Regions from separate parts of the Aliiroseovarius crassostreae genome, predicted to be linked through region 2. Evidence: riboswitches for the same ligand, from Rfam matches in the RefSeq annotation. Region 2 holds a riboswitch; each other region holds the start of a gene.

Region 1 (5,743 bases), 280 kb from region 2:
GGCAGGCGTAACGTCACATCGCCGTTACAAAACACCGCGATAGAGCTGTCATGACCAAAGCCGAGACCCCCAACACGCCGCTTTCCGACTTTCTGCACGCCCCGTTCCCGGAGGCGGCAGAATTACCCCCCGAGGAGACGGCGGGACCAAAGCGGTTTTTCAACCGTGAACTGAGCTGGCTTGGCTTCAACTGGCGGGTTCTGGAAGAAGCGGAAAATCCGCGCGTCCCGCTGTTGGAACGGCTGCGGTTTCTGTCGATCTCGGCCACCAATCTTGACGAGTTTTACACCGTGCGTGTGGCCGGGCTGCGGGAGTTGGTGCGCGAAGACGTGACCACCCCCGCAGCAGACGGTTTGCTGCCCGCCGAACAGCTGGCACTGATCAATCAGGACGCCCGCGCCCTGATGGCGCGCCAGCAATCCACCTATGACACGCTGACCCGGCAGATGCGCGACCAGGGCATCATTATCGAGAAGCGCGCCGACCTTACCCCGGAGGACAAGGCCCATCTGGATCAGGTTTTTCTGAGCCAGGTTTTCCCGGTTCTCTCACCATTGGCCATTGACCCGGCGCACCCCTTCCCGTTCATCCCCAACACTGGCTTTGCGCTGGCGCTGCAGCTTGAGCGCAGCAAGGACCGGCAGAAACTCAAGGCGCTGCTTCCGATCCCGCAACAGATCAACCGCTTTGTGCGCCTGCCTGCCGCTGAGGGTCAATGTCGTTTTCTGCCGCTGGAAGACCTGCTGCTGGAACATCTGTCGAGCCTGTTCCCTGGCTATGTCGAGAAGGGCAACTGCGCCTTCCGCATTCTGCGTGACAGTGATCTGGAGGTCGAAGACGAGGCTGAAGATCTGGTGCGCGAATTTGAAACCGCTCTTAAACGCCGCAAACGCGGCGAAGTGGTGCGGATGAAAATCACCAAAGGTGCCCCCGATGCCCTGATGCGGATGATCAAACGCGAACTGCGCGTGTCCGGTGACGAGATCGTGGAGGTGGACGGGATGATCGGCATGGCCGATCTGGGTGAGCTGGTGCTGAAAGATCGCCATGACCTTCTGTGGCCCAGTTTCAGTCCTCGTGTGCCGGAACGTGTTCAGGACCACGAAGGGGACATGTTTGCCGCGATCCGCCAGAAGGATATGTTGCTGCACCACCCGTATGAAACGTTTGACATGGTGGTGCGATTTCTGAACCAGGCGGCGCGCGACCCGAATGTGGTGGCGATCAAACAGACGCTGTATCGCACGTCCCATGACAGTCCGATTGTAAAAGCCCTGTGCGAAGCGGCGGAGGACGGGAAATCCGTGACCGCTCTGGTGGAACTCAAGGCCCGCTTTGACGAAGCTGCAAATATCCGCCAATCACGCCGTCTGGAGCGCGCCGGGGCCCATGTGACCTATGGGTTCATCAACTACAAAACGCACGCCAAAATCTCGACCGTGGTGCGGCGCGAAGGGGATGAGCTGGTGACCTATACCCATTATGGCACCGGCAATTACCACCCGATTACCGCCCGCATTTATACCGACCTCAGCTTCTTTACCTGCGACGCGGCGCTGGGACGTGATGCGACCAAGGTTTTCAACTATCTCTCGGGCTATGCCGAACCTCAGGGGCTTGAAAACCTGGCCATTTCACCGCTCAACCAGAAAACCACGCTGATTGCGCTTATTCGGCGCGAAGCAGATCTGGCCAAAGACGGCAAACCGGCCGAAATCTGGGCCAAGATGAACTCTCTGGTCGAACCCGACGTGATCGACGCGCTTTATGAGGCCTCCCAGGCGGGGGTAAAAATCAGTCTGGTGGTGCGGGGCATCTGTGGGCTCAGACCCGGCATCTTAGGCCTGTCCGAAAACATCCGGGTCAAATCCATCGTCGGGCGTTTTCTGGAACATTCCCGTATCGTCTGCTTTGGCAATGGGCACGGGCTGCCGTCGAAAAAAGCGCGCGTTTACATCTCGTCCGCCGACTGGATGGGGCGCAACCTGAACCGGCGGGTGGAAACCCTGGTCGAGGTCAAGAACGCGACGGTGAAGGCACAGATCGTCAGCCAGATCATGGCCGCGAACTTGGCGGATGTGGCGCAGAGCTGGGTGATGGGGCCAGATGGCAGCTTTGCCCGCACCGACCTGTCCGCGCTGGATCACCCGTTCAACTGCCACCGGTTCTTCATGGAAAATCCGTCCCTCTCGGGACGCGGATCCGCCGGGGCATCAGACGTGCCGAAACTGGCCCACAGCCCCGAAGAACCTGCGGATCTGGATTGACCCGGGGCTGCTGAAATGGGCATAGTCAGCAAGGAAACAGGAAGACGGGCAGGGATTTCCAACATGAATACAACAGCTTCCACCGACGAGTGGGGTCCGTTTGGTCGCCCGATCTTTGAAGACCCCTCCGCCCGTGCCTTGTCGCGCGTAGGCGTGGTCGATGTGGGGTCCAACTCGGTCCGCATGGTGGTTTTTGACGGTGCTGCCCGTTCGCCCGCCTATTTCTTCAACGAAAAAATCCTCTGCGGCCTCGGATCCGGGCTTGCCCAGACCGGGTGCCTGAACCCAGAGGGCCGGGCGCGGGCGCTGGCCGCAATCAAACGGTTTCAGCTTCTGGCCAAAGGCATGCACCTGCCCCCGCTGACCGCGGTGGCCACCGCCGCAGTGCGTGAGGCCACGGACGGGCCGGAGTTCCGCGACGAAGTCCTGCGTGAAACGGGGCTCAAACTCTACGTGATTGACGGCGAAGAAGAGGCCCGGCTGTCTGCGCAGGGCGTTTTGCTTGGCTGGCCTGAGGCCAAAGGGCTGATGTGCGATATTGGCGGCAGTTCGCTGGAGCTGGCCAGGATCAATGGAGGCCATGTTGGCAAACGCATCACCTCCCCTCTCGGACCGCTGAAACTGGCCGACACCCCAGGCGGAAAGAAAGGGCTGAAGGCTGAGATCGCCCGGGTGGTGGATGAGCTGGCCGCCGAAATGGGCACGGATCACAAACGCCTGTTTCTCGTGGGGGGAAGCTGGCGCGCCATTGCGCGGCTTGACATGGAACGCCGCAACTACCCTTTGACGGTTTTGCACGAATACCGCATGCCGCTGAAATCACTACAAAAAACCCTGAGCTGGATTGAAAAGGTGGATCTGGAAGAGATCCGGCAACGCACCTCCACCTCGGCCACCCGTATGGCACTGGTTCCGATCGCCGCGCTTGTGCTAAAACGCTTGATCCATGTATTTCGCCCCAAGGAAATCGCCGTCAGCTCCTACGGGATCCGCGAAGGGATGCTTTATGAACAGATGCCAAAGCCCATTCGCAAACGTGACCCCCTGATCGAGGCCTGCCGCTTTGCCGAACAAAAGGACGCGCGCGTTCCTGGCTTTGGCAAAGCCCTCTATGACTTTCTCACCCCGCTTTACAAATCCGCGCGGGCGGACCAGAAACGGGTGATCAAGGCCGCCTGCCTGCTGCATGATGTGAGCTGGCGCGCCCACCCCGACTATCGTCACGAAGTCTGTTTCGACAACGCCACCCGCGCCAATCTTGGGGGGCTCACCCATGAAGAACGGGTGTTTCTCGGCCTGTCCCTGCTGCACCGCTATAAAAACAGCCGCCAGGGATCGCGATTTGAAAACCTGTTTGAAATTCTCGGCGAAAAGGACCTGATCCGGGCCGAGGTTCTGGGCAAGGCCATGCGCTTTGGCGCCATGTTCGCGGTGGATGGGCCACAGGACAAGGCGGAGCTGAAATGGTATCCCAAGAAACGCGAGTTGCATTTGCACCTTGCCGCAGAAGCCCGTGATCTTTTCGGCGAGGTTGCCGAGAGCCGGTTTGACGCGCTCTGTGCAGCACTTGACGCCACCTCAAACGTCAAAACTCTGCGCTGAGCCTTCGCTTTTTCTTGCTGAAAATACCTCGGGGTGAGGCCGCCAGGCCGAGGGGCAGCGCCCCTGCCCCCGTTCTTGTCCCTGTTCATGCCCCTCCCCACATACGCTTCTTGCTTGACACCGGCCGCGTCCTGCGTCACCCATTTCTCAGATGGTTCCCGGATCTTTCCACCAGAAAGTTTCGGGTGAAAAGGGAATGTGGTGCGGTCGGATCTCGGCCAATTCCACAACTGCCCCCGCAACTGTAAGCGGTGAGCTGTTTTGAAAAACCACTGGGCGCCCCCCGGGAAGGATCAGAACCGCCAAGACCCGCAAGTCAGGAGACCTGCCATCTAATGAAACTCAACCCGGGCGGGGTGCCCCGGCAGGAGGATCGCAGGCGGCCAGAATGCCCCCTCTTCCCCCCGCCCCATCCCGCATCTTACGCGCGGAGGGCGTCATGTACCGGACACAGATGCAGACGGTGGGACAGACCACAACAACCACACCGACCCAGAAGGGGCAGCAGCTTGTTCTCTGCACCCCCTGCCCCCATACCGGCCAGATCTGCACCGCAGGTCATGCCATGATGGTTCAGCTTCAACAGGCCATCACCGCCGCACGCGACAGTATCGAGGACGGGTTTGAAATCTCGGGCCATGCTGAAATGGGGGGCTGTGGCCGAACCTGCCTCGTGGCCTATCATGCCACCCGCAGCGAAACACATGTTTTCGGCGATGTGGAAGAAGGTGAGGACATCTCTGCCCTGCTCGATTTCGCTCGCAACAATCACGAGGCATTGAACCGCGGCACGACACCGCTTTCCCCCAGCGGCCTGCAGCGCACCCCTGGGTGCGTCATGGCCATGCGCCGGGGAGCTGCCCTGTTCTGACCTTCAGGCCAGGCCTTTGTGCGGCTTTACAGATCCGTTCCCCCGTCCGGTGTCGCAGCTTCAGGCGGGACAGGAGGCTGTGGCAATTTACGCCGCAAGATAATGTCACCATTGGGAAGCACTTCCGGCGGGTGATAGGCAGACAGATCCCCCATTTCCGCCATCAGATCCTGCCAGCCTTCGTGCAATTGCCTGGCCCAATTTTCGGCCATGCCCTCGGCCAGCCCGTCACGCATCGGGGACATTTCCTGCGCCAGCCCGTCCAGCAACATCTGCAAGCCGCGCGACATCAATTCCGCACCGTCTTCCAGCTTGGGATCCCCCTCGGGGGACGACGGCGGAGACGGCTGGGGGGATTGGGGTTGGCCCGTCTCAGCCAGCCCCGGGGAGGACAAGGCAACAAGCCCTGCCAGCAAGGTGGGTTTCAGGATCTGTTTCATACGGAAAATATGGGGCGCAGAGATCGGTATTTCCAGTGCGCAAGCGTCAAAGATCAATATCCAGCGTGACCGGAAAGTGATCCGAGGCGGTCAACAGCGCCTCGCGCAGGGCCTCAGCCCGATAACAGAGCGGGTCGTCAAACGGGTGCCAGATGCGCCAGACCGGGTCAAACCCGCGCAGGTCCTCGGAAATCATGATATAGTCGAGTAGCGCCTGCAAATATCGCTTCTGGCTCGCAATATAAAACCGGGCAGAGCTGATGCGGGCCGCCGAAGGGCGCGCCAAAAAGCGTGCCGCATGTGGATCATACAGACAGGGGCCTTCGCCCTCGCCCATTACAATTTCCACCCCTGACCGGCCAAACAGCTTTTCATATTCATCAAGCCCCGGACCATCGTTGAAATCCCCCAGCACAATCACCTGTTCCCCCGCTTCAAGAAGCTGGTCCACCCGTTGCCGGATCCAGATACATTGCGCCATCTGCTTGCGGCGGTTTTCGATGCTGATACGGATCGCCTCTTCCGCATTGCGGGCCCCATGCGGGGCTTTCGACTTCACATGC
Region 2 (5,743 bases):
GTGCAGGTGACGCTGGCCAAACCCAATGGCAACTTTCCCTTCAACATGGCCTGGGGGGATGCGGTGATCGTGGCGCCGGAAAGCATCGGACAGGCCGCCACCCACCCGGTCGGCACCGGCCCGTTCACCTTTGGCAACTGGGCCAAGGGCGATCACGTGACGCTTGAACGCAACCCAGATTACTGGGGCACGCAACCCGCGCTGGCCAAAGCCACGTTCAAGTTCATCTCGGACCCGAACGCCGCCTTTGCCGCGATGATGGCAGGGGATGTGGACGCGTTTCCAAACTTCCCTGCCCCGGAAACACTCACACAGTTCGAGGCAGACCCACGGTTCACCGTGATCGTCGGGTCAACCGAGGGCGAGACGATCCTGTCGACCAACAACAAGGCGCCCCTGCTGGATGACATCCGCATCCGCAAGGCCATTGCCCATGCCATCAATCGGCAAGACATCATCGACGGCGCAATGTTCGGCTATGGCACCCCGATCGGAACCCACTACGCCCCGCATCAGCCCGCCTATGTGGACCTGACCGCGAACTCATCCTTCGACCCGGACCTGTCCAGGCAATTGCTGGCCGAAGCAGCCCCCGACGGGGTGAAACTGCGCCTGATGCTGCCCCCGCCGACCTATGCACGGCGCGGTGGAGAAATCATCGCCGCCCAGCTGCGCGCGGTGGGGATCGAAACCGAGATCACCAATCTCGAATGGGCGCAATGGATCGAACAGGTGTTCAAGGGCAAGGATTTCGACCTGACCATCGTCAGCCACACCGAACCCGCCGATATCGGCATCTATGCGCGGCCGGACTATTACTTCCAGTATGATCGCCCGGAGTTCCAGGAGCTGAACGCCAAACTCGACCTGACCTCAGACCCGGAACAGCGGACAGGGCTGCTTGCCGAAATGCAACAGATCATCGCCGAGGATTACGTGAACGGATACCTGTTCCAACTGGCCAAAACCGGGGTGGCAAACGCCAAGATCCAGGGCCTGTGGGAAAATGCGCCAACCCAGGCCAATGACCTGACCGGGGTCAGCTGGGCCGAGTGATCGCAGGCCATCTTCAAACTGACCATATTCAATCTGACGGGGCGGCAAGGGCGGCCCCGTTTTCCATTCTGGCGGACGCTGGGGGCGTTGCCCCCGAGCCTTCGGCTCTCCCCCGAAGCGCTTCGGTTTTCACCTGAGACAGGGAAAAACCGAAACGCCGCAAGAGCTATCAATGTCATGGGCGTTTCGGAATAAACATGTGCCGCAAGTTTCTCCCGAAACGCTTTAGGATATTTTTGGCAAGAGGAGGATGGCAGGTGTTCTTTTCCTCTTGCTGCAAATATCCCGGGGTGAGCGAGCTTGCCTCGCGAGGGGCAGCGCCCCTTTTGCCCGAGCCAGCGGCGCAGCCGGTGGCGAGGCATCAAGCGCACCGTAGGTGCTCCTTCTGGTCGGGCCGAGCGGGGAATGCCGAGATCAGGAAGGGATGACGCCGGCCTGAGAGCTGCGCCGTTTCAGCATTGCTTCGCGCCAGGTGATATAGCTGACCGCGGACATGATCATCGCGGCACCGGCGATCACCCATCCATCCACCGGTTCGTCAAAAAGCGCATATCCCATGATCACCGCCCAGATGATCTGCAGGAATGCCACCGGCTGGGTAACTGATACAGGGGCCTCGGCAAAGGCGCGCGACATGGCATAGTGACCACCGGTGGCAAAGCCTGCCACCGCCACCAGCCAGGCCAGCTGTATCCCGCTGGGCGTGACCCAGACGATCCAGGCAAAGGGCGCCAGGGCCACGGTCACGGTCAGCGACATCATCGCCACCACCACCGCTGCCGAGGTGATCGACGACAGCCGCTTTGCAATCAGATAGGACCCTCCCAGTCCGATTGCGGTAAAGATCATTGCAAGATGCCCCGGGCCAAGCTCTCGTACCCCCGGGCGCAGGATCACCAGAACGCCGAGGAAGGCCACCCCCACCGCACTCATCCGCCGCCACGAAACACTCTCCCCCAGGAAGAGGGCGGCCCCCAGCATGACGTAGATCGGGTTGAGGTAGTTCATCGCCGTCACCTCGGCCACGGTGATCTGGGTCATGGCGTAAAACCAGCACAGCACCGCCATCGTATGCACCACCGCCCGCGCCAGAAACAGGGTCCAGCTGCGCCGGTCAAACCGCGTCTGCGCGATGCGCCCCAGCGCGGGGGCCACGAAGATCAGCCCGAACAGAAAGCGCAAAAACGCAGCCTGGGTCGAGGGCAGGCTCTGCCCCACATGTTTCACCATTGCATTCATCGCCACAAACATCAGCCCCGCAGCCAGCATCCACAGGATGCCGGACAGGGCCCGGTTTGGCGGTCGGTTGGGCGCCGGGTTGGGGGTGGGGCTGCTGCGCGTCATGGGGTGACATGATCGGATTGCACCCGGCTTGGCAAGGGAAACCCGCGCGGCCCGCCTTTGCCGCCGCCCATCCCGCGCCCCCTCCCGCGCCCTGCGCATTGGTGTGGCAATTTGCGACCTGCCCCCGGCCGGTCCGCCCGCTATGTTTGCATCACCCCGCGCCGCCTGCGCGCAAAACCTGCCAACAGGAGCCCCCATGCGTCTGATGCCTTTCCTCTTTACCGCGTTCACGCTCGCCACATCGCCACTCTGGGCCGAGGACACCACGGATATCACCGAGCTGCGCAATGATGTCTGTTCGCATTGCCATGGCGCAGAAGGAGAGGCGTCGAGCCGGATGTATCCGCGCCTCGCCGCGCAGAACCGCGACTATATCGAGAAACAGCTGCGCAATTTCCGCGACGGCACGCGGGAAAGCGACATCATGAACGGCATGGCCGAAAACCTGTCGGATGCGCAGATCACGGCACTGGCGCAATATTACGCGGCCCAGCCTCCGCTCAAACACCGGGTGCGCTCGTCGAAACAGGCGCTGGAAGCGGTCGGATACTACATCTATCACGAGGGCAATGAGTATACCAAAATCCCGCCCTGCGCCGATTGCCACGGGGAATTTGCAGCAGGCGATGCCTCCCTGCCGCGGCTGGCCGGCCAGCACCGTCATTACGTGGTGGAACAGCTGATGGCGTTTGAGGATCGGTCGCGCACCAATGACAGTGCGATCATGCATTCGGTGGCCAAGAACCTGACCGAGCTGGAGATCAACGCCGTCGCGCTTTATGTAAGCGGGCTGGTCGAGGAGTGATCCGCCGCCGCGGCGTTTTCGCGGCGCATTTGGTCGAAAAACGGATTGCCTGCGGAGCGCGGGCTTCCTACAACTGACCCGCCGGGGAGGCCCCGGCACACATCATTTTCAGGTGCTGCTGATGCGGCCGACCGCGCAAGGGGTTGGCGACTGAGGCGGAGAATCGGGAAGGCAGTGCAAACCTGCCACGTGCCCAACGCTGTAAAGGGGACTGGCCGCAACGATCCACTGGAGCTCGCTCTGGGAAGGACGCGGTCGGGAGGAACCTGAGTCAGAAGACCGGCCTGAAAATCATACTGCGCCGTGTGGACAACGGGGCAAGGACATCCATCAAGGGGAATGATATGGATATGGCCAACCCACAAACATCTTTTGACAATTGTTTTGACACGGCAGAGCGCGAGGCGCTTTACAAGACCATCTTTACCCGGCGCGATGTGCGCGGACAGTTCCGGCCCGACCCGATCCCGGATGACGTGCTGACCCGCGTGCTGATGGCCGCGCATTACGCGCCCTCGGTGGGGTTCATGCAGCCCTGGAATTTTGTCGTGATCCGAGAGGACGACACCAAGCGCAAGGTCCATGATCTGTTCGAAACCGCCCATGGGGAAGCGGCAGAGATGTTCGAAGGCGCCAACCGCGACACCTATCGCCGGCTGAAACTGGAAGGGATCCTGGAAAGCCCCGTCAATATCTGCATCACCTGCGACAAGGATCGCGCGGGGCCCGTGGTGATCGGGCGCACCCATGAACCGGTCATGGATGTCTATAGCAGCGTCTGCGCGGTGCAGAACCTGTGGCTGGCCGCACGCGCCGAAGGGCTGGGGCTTGGCTGGGTCAGTATTCTGGACCACACCCGCCTGCGAGAGGTGCTCCATATTCCCGACCGCGTGGTCCCCGTGGCCTATCTGTGCCTTGGCTATGTGTCACATTTCTTTGACCGGCCCGAGCTGCAATCCGCGGGCTGGCGTCCGCGTCTGCCGCTGGAGGAGCTGGTGAATTTCGAGCGTTTCGGGCAAGGGTCGGAAGACCCCGACGCGGTCGCGCTTCTGGAGCAGATCAGGCAGACCCAGCACAGGCTTGAAGACGGCGGGTATTCAGGCGATTTCGCACAGGCCACCTGTGACGCTGCACCAGAAACCTGACGCTTCGGCTTTGCCCGGAATGCACGCAACCTGTTGAAGTGGCTGTTTTTTGGCGCCACTTCATGCCTCAGATCAACTGCGCACCGCCGGAAGGGATATCCGTATTTCGGGCGCTAGGAGCCTCTTTGTGCTTCTGGTTTCCCCAAACACTTTGTTGGTTCGGATCTGCCCTGCTACCCAACAAAAAACCCCGACCAATGGCCGGGGTTTTCATCTTTGATCCGAGGCGGCTTAGAGCTGCGCCAGCACCTCATCCGAGGCTTCGAAATTGGTGGTGACACGCTGCACGTCATCATCATCTTCAAGCGCGTCCACCAGCTTCATCAGCTTCTGCATGCTCTCCAGATCCAGCTCGGTGGTGATGTTCGGCTGCCAGATCAGCTTGGTCGATTCCGTCTCGCCCAGCGCGGCTTCCAGCGCGGTGGCCACTTCGTTCAGGTCGGTATCGGCGCAGGTGATGCGGTGGTTTTCCTCATCGCTTTCGCAATCCTCGGCCCCGGCTTCAATCGCCGCTTCCATCACGGTGTCGGCATCCCCCACCGAGGCGGGATAGATCACTTCGCCCTTGCGGTCGAACATGAAACCGACAGAGCCGGTTTCGCCCAGATTGCCGCCGTTTTTCGAAAAGGTCGAGCGCACGGTCGACGCGGTGCGGTTCTTGTTGTCGGTCATCGCCTCGACAATCACCGCCACACCGTTGGGCCCATAGCCTTCATAGCGGATTTCGTCGTAATTCTCGGCCTCGCCACCGATCGCCTTCTTGATCGCGCGGTCGATCACATCCTTCGGCACCGATTGCGACTTGGCTTCTTTCACCGCCATGCGCAGGCGCGGGTTCTTGTCCGGGTCCGGGTCGCCCATCTTGGCGGCCACGGTGATTTCCTTGGCAAGCTTGGAAAAGAGTTTCGAGCGGGCGGCGTCCTGGCGACCTTTGCGGTGTTGGATGTTTGCCCATTTTGAGTGGCCAGCCATGGCGACCTCCGTAATTCATGCATGTCCGTATCAGTTGACGCGTTCATTACCCCATGCGGTGGCCGGGGGGCAAGGGGGGCATGGCCCGCCCGAAGATTTGCCTCTGGACTATGCTTTGCGCGCGCGGGCCTGACGGCGCTTTGCGGTCATCCGCAACCCATCGCGAATATTCAGCCCCATCAGGGTCAGGTTGACCCCGCCGGCCAGCAGTTCGATCCCCTGCACCACATAGAACACCAGGTCAAACTCATCTGATTGTGCCTTGTGATCAAGGAAGAAGGCGGCGGGCAACAGCACCCCCAGCCCGGCCAGCGCAATGACCGGCATCCGTTTCTTTTTCGCTGCAATAATCGGCCCCTTGCGTGTCTTGCCCAGGGCCATGCCGGTGGCCCCCACGGTGGCCACCGCGGGGATCAGCACA
Region 3 (5,743 bases), on a different replicon from region 2:
CATTTCGTGGAAATCCGCCTCGGCGATGCAGGGTTTGCCAAAGGCTTTCACCGTGCCGCTCATGGGGGTGATCAACCCCATGATGATCTTGAGCAGGGTAGATTTGCCCGCCCCGTTTGGCCCGACCAGCGACAGGCGTTCCCCCGGTTCCAGCCGCAGCGCCGCCCCTTCCAGCACCGGGTCCAGCCCCGGATAGGCAAAGTGGATATCTTCCAGCTCAATGAGTGGCATAGAGAACCTCGGCGCCGATCAGTGTCAGCAATGCAACCGCCAGAGACAGGGCAAACAGGATGTCGGACCGGCTCAGCCGGAACTCTTCAAGCAGCAGGATACGGCCCGAGAACCCCCGGCATTTCATCGCCGCCAGAATGCGTTCGGAGCGCTCGATCGCCCGCACCAGCATCATCCCCACCAGATAGCCATAGCTGCGATAGGTGTGCCAGTTGGTGCCGGGGCGAAATCCGCGCAGTTTCATCGAGACACGCAGGCGCAGGTATTCCTCACGCAGCACTTCGATATAGCGGATCGTGAACATCATCAGATGCACCAGCCGCGCCGGGGTTTTCAGCGCAAATAGCGCATGCCCCATGGTCACCGGCTCCATCGTGCCCACCAGTGTCATCACCGCAAGGATCACCGCGTTGGCGGTCAGCGCAATTTCCACCGCGCGCCACAACCCTTCCCAGCTGGCGGCAACCCCCCAGATCGTGAAGATCGGCGTCCCCGGCATGGTAAAGGGCAGCAGCACCAGCATGAAGATGATGAAACTGTCCATCATCGCCATCCGTTTCAGGGTCTGGCGAAACGGCAGGCCGGACAGGCAGAGCAGCCAGACCGACAGGCCCATGGCGCCGGTCAGGACCCGAAGGTCACTGAGCCCAACCACGACAATCGCATAGGCCAGGGTCATCACGATCCGCATCCGCGGGTCCAGCGCAGAGACGGCGGCGCGAAAGGCGCCAAAGCCGGACAGGGGTTTTTCGACACCCGTCAGAACATAGGTCATTGTCCATCCCCCATCTTGCGCCGTGCGGCGATATAGAAGACCACGCCGAACAGGCCGAAAATATAGCCGATCCCGCCAAGGATGGACTGGAAATTCGCCTCATTCTTCAGCGCGGTGATTTCCTTGCGCAGCGGGCGCAATTCGGTGCGCAGCATGGTCGCAAGCTCGGATTGGGCCTGATCAGACAGCCCGGCATTTGACGCCATCATCTGTCCGGGCACACCTTGCAGCACCGACGCCGCGGCGGCGGGGTTGGGGGCGGTGGGGCTTTGCCCCATCAGCTCTGCCACTTCCGCACCGGGCATGATCACCTCAGCCACATGCCCCGCCCCCAGATCGCCCCGAAACACATGGGTGATCGGCTGGGCCGGTGTGAACAGAAAGAACCCGTCCGCATCGGTTTTGGTCTCTCCGATCTTGGTGCCCGCCTCATCAAACACCTCAATCAGCAGGTCAACGGCCATGTCCCCATTGGAAAACCCGACCTCGCCCTCGATATTCGATCCGGACGGGAAGACGGCAGAAATCACGTTATGGGCATAAGCCGGCAGGACCGGCAACGCCAGAAGCGCGGTCAGAAAGAAGGCCCGGATCATGTCAGCCCTCCTTTCACATCCATGAACAATTCAGGTTTGACACGGCGGGCCAGGAAAATGGCGGCGCCGGACAACAACGCCTCGATCACCATCACCGGGATATGGGCAAAAAACACCAGCTTTGCAGCGGGCAGGAACTCATCCCCGGTCAGCGCGAGGGAAATCGCCACGGCAATGGTGGTGGCCGCGATGGCCATACCCCCGCCGATGCCCCCCCAGATCGCGCCCTGACGCGGAGAGCCCCGCGCCACAAGCGGGCGAAACGCCAGCCCGACCAGCACCGCAGGCAGCGCGATATTCACCGCATTCACCCCCAAAACGGTCAGACCGCCAAACCCAAAGAACACCGCCTGCAGCAACAGCCCGACAAACAGGGCCGGAAAGGCGGCCCAGCCCAGCACAAGCCCGGCCAGCCCGTTCAGGATCAAATGGACCGAACTGGGCCCGATCGGCACGTGGATCAGCGAGGCCACAAAAAAGCTTGCCGACAGCACACCTGCCGCAGGAATGCGTTCAAGGGTGAGATCCTTCAGGCCCATGGCAAGCCCGCCAACGGCCAGAACCGCACCGCCAATCACCACCGGGTTGGACAGGGCGCCATCTACGATATGCATTCTGCCCCCTCCCCTTTTTGACTGTGGAATGCGCGCGTCATTTCAGATCCTCCGCCCGGATCCACAACACGGCATCCTGGCTCAGTTCCTTGCCCTCATGTTCCGTCTCAGGTCCGGTTCCCAGGGCCGCGAAGCCCCAATAGCCGGATTTCGGAATGCCGAAGGTAAAGACGCCATTGGCATCCGTCAGCGCAACAATGCTCCCTCCGCCCATTGGCTGAACGGTGCTGCCGGAGGTGGCAAACCGCTCCAGATCCGGTTCGGCCGCCATATATTCGATTTCGATCTCGGCGCCGGCAACGGGTTTCCCTTCGGACAGGACCTGCCCCGAGAAGGTCGAGCCGGTGATCACGTTATAAGGTTTGTTGAGCGGCAGGATTTCGGTCGGCAGACCCACCGGCTGATCCCAATCGGTGGGCAGGGTGTTGCGATTCAGAACAACCTTGGCAATCTGCTGGATATAGATGTCTTCGCTTTGCTCATAATAGGGGGCGGGCACCGTCACCACCACGTAATCGCCCGACCGTTTGACCGGCACGCTGGCCCGATAGGCGGCAGCCTCGTTCGAGGCCCCTTTGAAGGTCGCAGGCTCCAGACGATCCATCAGGTCGGTCTTTTCGCCATTATGCACCATGAAAAATTCCTGCGGCTGGCCCATGTCCATTGCGTGCCCGTTTTCCATCGGGTGCCAGAAGATCAGCCCCATCGGCACGTCCCCCGGACGCGCGATCAGCGCATCCTTGGTATAGTTCAGCTGGAAATGCGCAGAGGCCGTGACCGGCAGCAATGCGGGAAGGGAAATGGCCAGTGCTTTGGCCAGAAGGGTCGTTTTCATATCGTCCTCATTCGACAGTGCGGACACGTCTTTCGCGCGCCCTGCAAGCAGGAATGAACAACGGGGAGTTGGCACGGTGGGTCCGGTTTTCGTTCTGGGACCGCCGGGCCAGACGCTCACCCCGGCGTCCGGTTGGAAATGGGCAAGGTCTCCCTGGCCCAGTGTCCGGCAGGTCTCCTGACTCGCGGGTCAAAGCTTGGCTGGCCTTCCCGAGGCGCCTTTCGGCGGCTTCCCAGTGGCATGTTCAGCGTCGCTCACCGCTCACAGTTGCGGGGGCAGTCACGGAATTGGCGCCTGTTGGCTACACCTCACCGTATTCCCTATTGCTACCGCGGAGCCTCTGCTCGCGCGGAACCGATCACAGGGTCTGAATGTCAGATCAAGGCCCCGGATGTCAAGATGCAGCGCCCCTTTCCACAGGTCGCAATCAGGCGACAGTCGGTCGCGAGTTTGCGCAAGGCGTTGAATTCAATCACATTTGAAAAGGTAAGAAAAACGGGCCCTAAAGCCGCCACCCAAATCCGCGGCGAATCACCACCCGCAGGGACTGTCACGTTGTCAGTCGCGCAGCATCCGCAGCGCCCCGAGGGCCACCAGAACCAGATAGGCCACACTGCACAGCAGGAGCGTCAGCCAGATATAGGTCACAAAGGCCGCCCCGAACACGCCCACAGCAACCAGCACGTATTTCACATGCTCCCGATGCACCCGCGTGGTTTTGAAAGACGGGGTCGGAATGCGACTGATCAGCAGGAACGCCACCAGCATCAGGTAAAGCACCGTGATCCCGTCCGGCAGAGGGCCCGACTGCACAAACACCCGGTCCAGATAGATCGGCACCAAGGCCAAAAGCGCCCCGGCCGGCGCGGGCACCCCAACGAAATGCGCCGAGCTGCCGCCCTGTTCGGATTTGTTGCCCACATTGAACCGCGCCAGACGGATCAGGCAGCAGATCGCAAAGGTCAGCGCCGCCAGCCATCCCAGAGAGCGCAGATCCTGCAGCCCCCAGAAATAAAGAATGAATGCGGGCGCCACGCCAAAATTCAGGAAATCGGCCAGGCTGTCCAGCTCGGCCCCCATTTCGGACTGCCCATTGACCAGCCGCGCCATCCGGCCATCCAGACCATCCAGCACCGCCGCCAGCAAGATAAACCCAACCGCCCAGCTGACATGGCCCTGAATGGCAAACCGGATCGCGGTCATACCCGCACAGACCGCCGCCACGGTCATCACATTCGGCACCAGTTGGATCAGGGCAACCTTGCGGGGCGCCTTTTGGGGGTCATCAAGCATCGGCGCTGCCGTCTGCCTCGGACGCGTCGGTCAGCTCTGCAATCAGCGTCTCACCCGCGATCATGGTCTGGCCCAGACGCACCATCGGCGCGACCCCTTCCGGCAGATAAACATCCAGACGAGAGCCGAAACGGATCAGGCCGAACCGCTCCCCAAGTCCCAGACGCTGCCCTTCGCCGGTGAAACAGACAATGCGGCGCGCCACGAGACCCGCGATTTGCACCACGGCAATGTCGCGCCCGTCGGGCATTTCGATCCGCAGGCTGTTGCGCTCATTGTCCTTGCTGGCCTTGTCGAGCGAGGCGTTGAAGAACTTGCCCGGGCGATAGGCGATCTTGACGATCTTGCCGCCCACCGGCATCCGGTTCACATGGCAGTTGAAGACCGACATGAACACGCTGACGCGGGTCAGCGGCTTGTCTTCCATCCCCAGTTCCGCCGGGGGCACCGCCGGTTCGATCAGCGACACCACCCCGTCCGCCGGGCTGATGATTACATCATCGCGCACCGGCGACATGCGTTCGGGATCGCGGAAGAAATAGTAACACCAGACGGTCAGCCCGACCCCGATCCAGCCGAGCGGCTCCCACAGCAAAAACAGCACCACGGTGATCGCGGCAAAAATGGCAACAAACCGACGCCCCTCGGGATGCATCGGTTTGACGAAGGTAGACATCATATTCACGGCAGGTTTTCCGATCAAAAAAGTTCGCCCCAAAATACGCAGCGCGATTGGGAAAGCAAGCGGCATCACCCGCCCCCGCCTTTGGACCGGCGCCTGTGATCCGGCACGGCGTTGCAAACAGCCCGAGTTTGGCCTGTTCTTTTGTCGTCATCTGCGGTTTACAGTTTGACCATGACATCACCTTCCGCCCCCTCCGCCCCCTGCCAGACGCAACCGGTCATCGCCGTGGATGGCGGCGGCACCAAATGCCGGATGGTGCTGGATTGTGGCACCACCCGGCATGACGTCGAAGGCGGGTCGGTGAATGTGAACTCCGATTTCGAGGGCGCGATGGCCGAGATCAGGCGCTGTCTGGATCTGCTGTCGCACCGCTCCGGCCAGACGGCAGACCAGCTTGCCGCCCTGCCCAGCTATCTTGGACTGGCCGGGATTATCAGCCCGGCGCAGATCCCCGCGATCCGCGCGGCCCTGCCCTTTGCCCATGCAAAGATCGAAGATGACCAGCCTGCCGCGCTCAAAGGTGTGCTGGGGGAAGAGGACGGATATCTTGCCCATTGCGGCACCGGGTCTTTCGTGGCGTCCCAGATCAGCGGAAGGATGCGCTTTATTGGCGGATGGGGCGCGGTTCTGGGCGATCCGGCCTCGGCAATGTGGGTGGGACGAACGGCGCTCAACTATAGTCTGGATGTGGTGGACGGGCTGCGCGCGCCCTCG

What was found. Region 2 has a riboswitch for cobalamin ahead of bluB (5,6-dimethylbenzimidazole synthase). Riboswitches for the same ligand answer to the same signal wherever they lie in the genome.
Region 1: another riboswitch for cobalamin. It lies ahead of K3J57_RS03340 (DUF1636 family protein); the one in region 2 lies ahead of bluB (5,6-dimethylbenzimidazole synthase).
Region 3: another riboswitch for cobalamin. It lies ahead of K3J57_RS15970 (DUF4198 domain-containing protein); the one in region 2 lies ahead of bluB (5,6-dimethylbenzimidazole synthase).

The regions. Positions count from the first base shown of each region.
Region 1 covers NZ_CP080772.1:682,751-688,493, reverse strand. The annotation lists gene K3J57_RS03350 (RNA degradosome polyphosphate kinase) at 51-2,267, shown strand; gene K3J57_RS03345 (Ppx/GppA family phosphatase) at 2,331-3,869, shown strand; cobalamin riboswitch at 4,005-4,216, shown strand; gene K3J57_RS03340 (DUF1636 family protein) at 4,309-4,740, shown strand; gene K3J57_RS03335 (hypothetical protein) at 4,767-5,180, opposite strand; gene K3J57_RS03330 (endonuclease/exonuclease/phosphatase family protein) at 5,227-5,743, opposite strand, start outside.
Region 2 covers NZ_CP080772.1:407,556-413,298, reverse strand. The annotation lists gene K3J57_RS02045 (ABC transporter substrate-binding protein) at 1-1,056, shown strand, start outside; gene K3J57_RS02040 (DMT family transporter) at 1,471-2,400, opposite strand; gene K3J57_RS02035 (c-type cytochrome) at 2,597-3,205, shown strand; cobalamin riboswitch at 3,306-3,507, shown strand; gene bluB (5,6-dimethylbenzimidazole synthase) at 3,556-4,350, shown strand; gene K3J57_RS02025 (YebC/PmpR family DNA-binding transcriptional regulator) at 4,582-5,322, opposite strand; gene K3J57_RS02020 (hypothetical protein) at 5,431-5,743, opposite strand, start outside.
Region 3 covers NZ_CP080773.1:199,392-205,134, reverse strand. The annotation lists gene K3J57_RS15990 (energy-coupling factor ABC transporter ATP-binding protein) at 1-231, opposite strand, end outside; gene cbiQ (cobalt ECF transporter T component CbiQ) at 218-1,006, opposite strand; gene K3J57_RS15980 (NikL family nickel/cobalt ECF transporter subunit) at 1,003-1,602, opposite strand; gene cbiM (cobalt transporter CbiM) at 1,599-2,216, opposite strand; gene K3J57_RS15970 (DUF4198 domain-containing protein) at 2,254-3,051, opposite strand; cobalamin riboswitch at 3,202-3,425, opposite strand; gene pssA (CDP-diacylglycerol--serine O-phosphatidyltransferase) at 3,610-4,344, opposite strand; gene K3J57_RS15960 (phosphatidylserine decarboxylase) at 4,337-5,029, opposite strand; gene K3J57_RS15955 (glucosamine kinase nucleotide-binding domain-containing protein) at 5,201-5,743, shown strand, end outside.